DNA from 2 places in the Psychrobacter sp. UBA2514 genome. Region 2 is predicted to be linked to the other one. Evidence: predicted binding sites of a transcription regulator. Region 2 holds the regulator's gene; the other holds the start of a gene.
The links. The regulator PhoB, encoded in region 2, activates phosphate uptake and scavenging genes when phosphate is short. The targets are predictions, from matches to a motif close to TGTCATNAANCTGTCATAA.
Positions count from the first base shown of each region.

Region 1: a site for PhoB is predicted at 2,564-2,582, ahead of pstS (phosphate ABC transporter substrate-binding protein PstS). Genes of this name have one in related genera too.

Region 1 is NZ_DDNS01000012.1:35,983-40,423, forward strand. Features, by position in the region: gene pstC (phosphate ABC transporter permease subunit PstC) at 146-1,099, opposite strand; gene pstS (phosphate ABC transporter substrate-binding protein PstS) at 1,319-2,491, opposite strand; TPP riboswitch at 2,784-2,939, shown strand; gene thiC (phosphomethylpyrimidine synthase ThiC) at 3,186-4,441, shown strand, end outside.
Region 2 is NZ_DDNS01000022.1:50,881-55,321, forward strand. Features, by position in the region: gene B3V51_RS07705 (HD domain-containing protein) at 1-181, shown strand, start outside; gene asd (archaetidylserine decarboxylase) at 273-1,106, opposite strand; gene dtd (D-aminoacyl-tRNA deacylase) at 1,236-1,688, shown strand; gene phoB (phosphate regulon transcriptional regulator PhoB) at 1,801-2,505, shown strand; gene phoR (phosphate regulon sensor histidine kinase PhoR) at 2,598-3,713, shown strand; gene B3V51_RS07730 (M23 family metallopeptidase) at 3,782-4,372, opposite strand.

The sequences.
Region 1 (4,441 bases), on a different contig from region 2:
GTTTGTTGTACAGACTCTTGTTGTAACGCCCCACGCTGCTTGGCTTGGTGGTCATGGGCGCATTCATCGCATTGTTAGCAGCCATACTATTTATTTCCCATATCTTTTATCAATATCAATCGAGATCCAATAACCATGCTTAGGCTTATCGGTTACCTGCTTTGTGATCCATGCGCATGAGCATCAGTTTGGCCAACGACAGCACGATGAAGGTGATAATAAACAAGATTAAGCCCAGATGTAGTAAAGATGCTAGATGCAGCTCACTTGACGCTTCGGCAAACTCATTGGCCAATGCTGAGGTGATGGTCACACCAGAAGTAAATAGACTTGGGCTGATATTGAACGCATTACCGATCAAGAAAGTCACTGCCATGGTCTCACCGAGCGCACGACCCAGTCCCAAAATCACGCCGCCAACGACACCCGCTTTGGTATAAGGCAAGATAATCTTGAACATCACTTCCCACGTCGTCGCACCCATACCGTAGGCCGACTCTTTGAGTAGATCTGGCACCACAGAGAAAACATCACGCATGGTGGCAGCGATAAAAGGGATAATCATGATGGCAAGTACCAAGGACGCGGTAAACATCCCTAGTCCCATGGGTGCGCCTGTAAACAGCTTACCGATGATCGGTAGCGGGCCCACATGCTCAATAAACCATGGCTGAATATGCTCACCAAAGAAAGGCGCAAAGACAAACAAGCCCCACATCCCATAAATGATAGAAGGAATACCTGCCAACAGCTCAATGGCAATGCCAAGCGGTTTTTTGAGGAACTTTGGACACATTTCGGTCAAAAATATCGCAATACCAAAACTGACTGGTACAGCGATAACAATCGCGATAAATGACGTCACCAAGGTGCCATAAATAGGCGCGAGTGCCCCGTACTCATTGGCAACCGTATCCCAATTATTACTGCTATAAAACCCCAGACCAAACTCTTGGATACTCGGCCACGCCCCAACAATCAGAGACACCAAAATGCCCCCTAACGATAGGAGGACGAGTATGGCAAACGCTTTGGTAGAGTTGACAAATAAAGCGTCGTAACGTTTTTGTTTAGCCAGTTGGGACCTTAAGTCTGTCATAAGTGTCTCAGCATTGAATGGGTGAATTCAAAAAACCAGGGGGTTCATTTCGTTTTATGACAGCAAACGCAACTTGTATCCGTACTAATGGTTATCGTGAAACATAGCGATTAGTGTTTTGGTCAAATTTGCTGTGATAAAACCTCTCAAACCACTACCGGAGAATAGTGGCTTAAGAGGAGATCAAAAAGTCATTAAGCAGCAGCTTGTACAGATCGTTTATTGCGCTGGCTTATAAACAGGCTGTCCATCGCTACCTTTGACCTCATTCCATTTCTCTTTGAATAGAGCCACTGCTGTATCAGAGAATGGGACATAGTCTAGCGCCATGGCATCATCATCACCTTGGGTATACGCCCAGTCAAAGAAGTTCAACACGCCAGCGACTTGCTGAGGATTCTCTGGTTGCTTGTGTACTAAGATGAAAGTAGCAGCAGCGATTGGCCATGCTTGATCCGTCTCAGAGTTGGTGATGACTTTATAAAAGCCTTCTTGTTGTGACCAATCGATGTCACCAGCGGCGGCAAAGGTTTCAGCAGATGGCTGCACGATATTGCCCGCGGCATTTTTAAGCGCGGCATGTGACATGTTGTTTTGCTTGGCGTAGGCATACTCCACATAGCCGATAGAGTTTTTCATGCGGTTGACGTAGCTTGAGACGCCCTCATTACCTTTACCACCTGCACCAGTCGCAGAGGTTGGCCACTTGACCGTTTTATCAACCCCAACGCTGTCTTTCCAATCTGGTGATACCTTGGCGAGATAATCGGTAAAGTTAAACGTCGTACCTGAACCATCTGAGCGGAATACTGTGGTGATGGCGGCATCTGGCAAAGTCAAATCTGGGTTCAAGGCTTTGATCGCAGGATCATTCCAGTTATTGATTTTACCCAGATAGATATTGGCTAAGGTTTCACCATCTAGCTTCAACTGACCTGGCTCAACGCCATCGATGTTAACGATTGGCACAACGCCACCAATCACGGTTGGGAACTGGATAAGACCAGACTCTTCAAGCTCTTCAGGTGTTAATGGCGCATCAGAAGCACCAAAATCGACGGTTTTTGATTGGATTTGTTTGATACCACCAGATGAGCCAATAGATTGATAGTTGACTTGGCCACCTGTGGCAGCGTTATAGTCAGAAGACCATTTGGCATAGATCGGCTGCGGGAATGATGCGCCTGCACCTGTGATATTCATGGCGATGTTTTCAGCAGATTTGAAACCCGTGTCAGCAGAAGGCGTTGCCTGAGTCTGAGTGGTGGTTTCAGCCGTGGTAGCGGCGCTACTGGTCGTATCAGCAGCTGGTTCTGCCGTCTCTGTTGACTTATTACACGCCGTAAGCATTAATGTACAACTAACGGCCACTGCTAATAACGAATAACGCATGTAGGACTCCTAAAATTTAACAACGATATAAAAAAGCATTGTTTGTGATATGAGCGTTATCTTGCCAAATCTTTATGACAGTTTAATGACAACCTCTCAAATCCTGCATTCGCTTTACACAATATTTAGCAATCGCCTCTAAGTATCAGTAATATCAAGGAATTTTAATTACTATCAATAACTCCTGTTCTTTGTATCCATGCTAAATAGCAAAATAAGCGCCTGATATTTTCATCCAAATTCCATTAGCCGTTAACGCAGAATTTTGTTAGTATGAAGAAGATTTACAACACTGACAGACTCGGGGTGCGGTGTAGCATTGGCCTACTTTATTAAACGTTTATAGTTAAACATTGATAAAAGTAGCCGCTTATCTACATTCGCTGAGAGATCACCCGCCGAACCTGATGCGGTTAGTACCGACGCAGGGAAGTCTTAAGCACGTTGTTATTGATGACAACGGACGCGTAGAAATACTTTTTTATCATCGCTATTGTCTAACGATGCACGCCGCATACGTAGATAACGAGAGAAGATAGAAAGGGGCGTCCACTATTTGATGACCATTAACCGCGACAACTTCTTTGCTCGCTGTTAGGTGTTGATAATATAAATTTGTCTGAATGACGAGTGTTTGCCCCGCAGCTACTGGCGGTGTTGCTTTTATTCAAAAACCAACACGCTAGGACAGCATATGACTATTTCAAACAGCAGCTCTTTTGACAGTGCCTCAGCGGCATCACAAGTCCAAACGCACAACCCAGCCGATAACATACCTCTCGTATCAGACACCAAAGCCGATAAAAAAGCCGACGCACTAAAAACGCCTGCCCACCGCGCCGCCAGTGATGCACGCTTTGAAGAAGACGCGCGCGACTTACACCGTATCCTACCCGCCTCGCGCAAAGTCTATATCGAAGGCTCACGGCCTGATATTCAAGTACCGATGCGTGAAATCAGCTTAACGGATACGCCAGTTGGCGGTACGGGTGATAAGGATGGCGAGCACAATCCGCCTTTTTATGTGTACGATACTTCAGGTGTGTACACTGACCCCAATGTCGAGATTGATCTGACCCGCGGTCTACCCAAACTGCGTGAAAACTGGATCGCTGAGCGCGGTGATACCGAGCAACTAAGCGGTCTATCTAGCTCGTACGGGCAAGCGCGTGCTCGTGACATCAGTACTGCCAACCTCAGGTTTGCTCATATTGACAAACCGCGCCGTGCCAAAGCAGGGAAAAACGTCACGCAGATTTACTACGCGCGTCGCGGCATCATTACCCCTGAGATGGAATATATTGCGATACGTGAGACGCAAAAGCAGCATGAACTGACTGACATGCGTCAACATGAGGGTGAGAGCTTCGGTGCCAATATGCCCAAAATTATCACCCCTGAGTTTGTCCGTGATGAAGTAGCCGCTGGACGCGCAATTATCCCCAACAACATCAACCACCCTGAATCTGAGCCAATGATTATCGGGCGTAACTTTTTGGTAAAAATCAATGCCAATATCGGCAACTCAGCGCTCGGCTCATCGATCGATGAAGAAGTCTCCAAAATGACGTGGGCCACGCGTTGGGGCGCGGATACCATCATGGATTTATCGACGGGCAATCACATTCACGAAACCCGCGAATGGCTAATCCGTAACTCGCCTGTGCCGATTGGTACCGTACCGATTTATCAAGCCTTAGAAAAAGTCGATGGCGTCGCTGAAGATCTGACGTGGGAGATATTCCGTGATACCTTGATCGAGCAAGCCGAGCAAGGTGTGGATTACTTTACCATTCACGCAGGCGTCCTGCTCCGCTATGTACCGCTCACCGCAAAGCGTTTGACAGGTATCGTCTCACGCGGTGGCTCTATCATGGCGCAGTGGTGTCTGGCGCATCACAAAGAGAGCTTTTTATACACGCATTTTGAAGATATCTGCGAGATTATGAA
Region 2 (4,441 bases):
CTTACTGCCATTTTTGCTCAACTTAAATACTGAAGGCAAAACGTGGCGTGAGCTTGGAGTGACACGTAGTCAAGTCGCAGGTGCACATGCGTTCATTCAAGACAGCTTTGCTCCTATTCATAAATGGCTATCACACAATATTGACTATGCGACCCAGCAAGGATGGTTGATCGACGCGTAAATCTATAAAAACGCTAGGTATAAAAAAGCCCAGTTGAGCATTGTGATATACGCTTCACTGGGCTTTTATTTTTTATTATATTAGAAATAAATTACGGTTTCGTGACACCCAGTAATTGACCCATTTTTACAAAACTATTGGCTTTCATGGTCTCTTGCCAGTCGGCTTTTGCTGCTTTTGGCAACACTACGATAGCCGTTGATCCTAAATAAAAACGACCAAGCTCTTCGCCTGCCGCAAACTGCATATCGTGATCCGCTTCTTGTATATCATCCGTGCGGGTAATTTTGCCAGTGGCGACGGTTTCGATACCAGCGACAATCATAGCGCCTACCATGACAACGGCCGCTTTGCCATACTTGGTATCAAACATGCAGATCAAACGCTCATTACGTGCAAACAAGTCCGGCACATTAGCTGCCGTGGTATTGTTGACCGAAAACAGCGTACCAGGGACATAGCGAGTCTTGGTCAGCGTACCGGCAAATGGCATATGAACACGGTGGTAATTGCTAGGTGCTAGGTAGATTGTCGCAAAACTACCATCGGCAAAATAACGGCCATCTTCGCTATCAGCAAGCAATTGGCCAACGTCATAGTGACGCCCTTTGGCTTGTAGCATTTTATGATCTTTAATTTGCCCAAGCTGAGAGATGATACCGTCAGCAGGACTAACGATGCCGTTTGCGGTGGTATCGATGGTGCGAGCATCTTCTTTTAGTTCACGGGTAAAAAAGTCATTAAAACTCTCATAAGCATTAAGGCTCTGGCGCTCATACTCATCTAGGCTGATATTATAAGCTTTGGCAAAACCACGGATAAAGGTGCGTTTGACATAAGGATGACGACTGGCGGCCAAACGTCCAGCGACTTTACTGAGCTTTTGCTGCGGTACCAGCTGTTGTAAGGTGGTAAATACATTCATAATAAGGCTACCAAAATAGGATGTGATGTCATTATTGCATAGGCAAGTTAATGGCCATATTTTATCATGGACAGCGTATTATTGTCTGACCATAAACTGTAAGCCATTTATAAATAAAGAAGGTCGTAAATGAAAGCACTGATACAACGAGTGAGCCGTGCCAGCGTCACTATCGATGAGCATTGTGTTGGCAAAATTGATCATGGGATATTGGCCTATATTGGGTTGGGTCATGATGATGATTTCGCCGCCGCCAAGCGAATGATTGACAAAATATTGACCTATCGTATTTTTGAAAATGATGACGATCCTGCCAAATTTGGTAAACTGGATAAAAACGTCCAGCAAGTCGGCGGCGGATTGTTATTAGTGTCACAATTTACGCTGATGGCAAAAACGGATAAAGGTCGCCGCCCTGACTTTGGTGGCGCGATGGCACCTGATGCGGCCCAAGCGCTGTTCGAGCAACTCATCGACTATGCCAAAACCCAGTATCCGAATGTAGCCACTGGTCAGTTTGGCGCTGATATGCAAGTTGAAAGCATCAATGATGGACCACTTAATTTTCTATTGGAGATCTGACATCAGAGTGTCATCAGGCTGTCATAATTAATCCGTTTAATAGATAGAGACTGGTGAGTATTTATCGCCTTTTTATATGCCAGATTTTGTCCGCTAACACCGAGAATGTCCTATGTATAATGAGAAAATTTTGATTGTTGAAGATGAACCTGCGATTCGTGAAATGGTTGTGATGACGCTAGAAATGGCTGGGTTTGATAGCCTACAAGCGGCTGACGTATCAGAAGCGCATCAGCAAGTGGTCGATCATAGACCGTCATTAATATTATTAGATTGGATGTTGCCCGGAGACAAGAGCGGTGTTGATTTTTGTCGTATGCTCAAAAGCGATGAGATGCTCTCTGAGATACCCGTCATTATGCTAACGGCCAAAAGCGAAGAAGACAGCAAGGTTCACGGCCTCGATGCAGGTGCAGATGATTACATGACTAAGCCTTTTTCGACGCGCGAGCTGATTTCCAGAATCAAAGCGGTCTTGCGCCGTAGTAGCGCGATGAGTAGCGACAAGCCTATCGAAATTGGTCAGCTGAGTCTCGATACCAAAAGCCAGCGCGTGACAGCCGCAGGAAAAGTCATCGAGGTCGGCCCAACAGAATATCGCTTATTAGCATTTTTTATGAGTCACCCAGAGCGCGCTTACACAAGAACGCAGCTGCTCGATCAGGTTTGGGGCGGTAACGTTTATATCGAAGATCGAACCATTGATGTACATATCAAGCGTCTACGTAAACTATTGCGCCCTTATGATTGTGATACATTGATACAAACGGTGCGCGGTACAGGCTATCGGTTCTCTAGTCTTATTGAGCCAAGCTAATCTTATATAAGTTGATTTTTGATAACTTGATCTTGTATGAACAATGCCACCATAACAATAAATAAAATAGCGGATAGTGGTAAGGATAAGAAATGAACAAGATAGCGCCAGCAAAAAAGAAAAAAGACCATAACTATAATAATGACCAGCAAGATGCGCCAGTACAAATCGCTAGCCAAAATGCGGCGGAGCAATTAGAGAAAATCAGAAGTGCGCTGCGAGCATTGCGAGATGCGGTCATCTTACTGAATGAAGATGATGGGTTAGAGTGGTGGAATCAGGCGGCGCAGGATCTCTTGTCACTGCAGCCAGCTGACAAAGGCCAAAGTGTGTTTGACTTTATCATTGTGCCCGAGTTTCGCCAGTACTATCAAAACACCACCCTGCCCAATGATGGTATTCATATAGAATCGTGGCGCGATCCCAGTCGTTATCTAAAGTGTGAGCTCACGCCTTTTGGTGATGAGAAGCTATTATTTATTTATGATGTGACCCGCGTGCAGCATTTAGAGCAAATGCGCCAAGACTTCGTGGCGAATGTCTCGCACGAGCTACGCACACCGCTGACAGTAATGATGGGCTATTTGGAGAACTTCTCTCACCAACCAGACATGCCGCCGCAGTGGCGTCGCGGTTTTGAGCTGATGACCCAGCAAACAGCCCGTATGAATCGAATCGTAAATGACTTATTACTGCTCTCCAAGATTGAAATCGAAGAGACGCATGAGTTTAATGATGTCGATATGACCAAACTCCTCACCAATATCTATGATGATGCACAGGCATATAACCAAGCGTACAAGCACACCATTCATTTGCACATAGATACTTATGATGGGTTATATGGGTCAGAGGTGTACTTGATCAGCGCCTTGTCCAACTTAGTCATCAATGCGATTAAATATACGCCAAAAGGCGGTAATATTACCATCAGTTGGACGCAGACATCGGATGGGTGCCGATTTGCCGTTGAGGACGATGGACTTGGTATCGCACCAGAACATATTGCGCGTTTGACGGAGCGCTTTTATCGTATTGATAAAGGGCGTAGTCGTGCCACAGGCGGTACAGGATTAGGGCTGGCTATCGTGAAGCACGTTTTGCATCAGCACGAAGCGCAGTTGCAGATTGACTCAATAGAGGGAGAGGGGTCGACATTTAGCGTGGTATTTCCAGCCGCGTATGTAAGGTCGGCTGCGACAAATTAGTACAGGCATTGCCCCATATTGTTTAGACTCGTCATGCGGATTTATTTAGCATGACTAATTTAGTATACCTAGTCTTTTTGCAAAAGCGGGTAAGGGTTGACGGCACTGCCATTGATATAAATACCGTAATGTACATGTGGCGGTGTCCCTTTTGCATTACCGCTATCACCCACATAGCCGATAATATCGCCTTGATTGACCCAATCATTGGGCGCAATATCGGCATAGTCTTCTAGATGCGCATAATAATGACCAGCACCGCCAGGCCCTACCACGACGACCACGCGCCCACCCAAGTTATTCTCACCAACCTTACTCACAATTCCCTGCGTGGTTGACTGTATCGGCGTGCCACGTTCTGCAAAGATATCGATGCCTTCATGTGAGCGCCCTTGACTGCGTGCCGCACCCCAAGTGTCCGTCAGGTTTTTCTCTGGCAGTGGACTGGGGAGACTGTTTTCTGTTGGCAGTTCTTGTTGTAATAGGCTCATCTGCTGCCACTTGGCGACCACAAATGATTGGGTCTGCTCGCTAATGCTGGGTAGCAGCTTATCAAAGACAAATAAGAATCCTATCAATACAACTGCCTTAATCAGTACGCCGAGTACACGACTGACAAAAGAAGGCTTCGGTGGTTGGCTTTTTCCATCTGCTAGCATTGATGTCTCTTATCTGTTTTATATTATATGAGCTAATATTATAAAAGCCCTAGCCGCTAAGGTATGTAT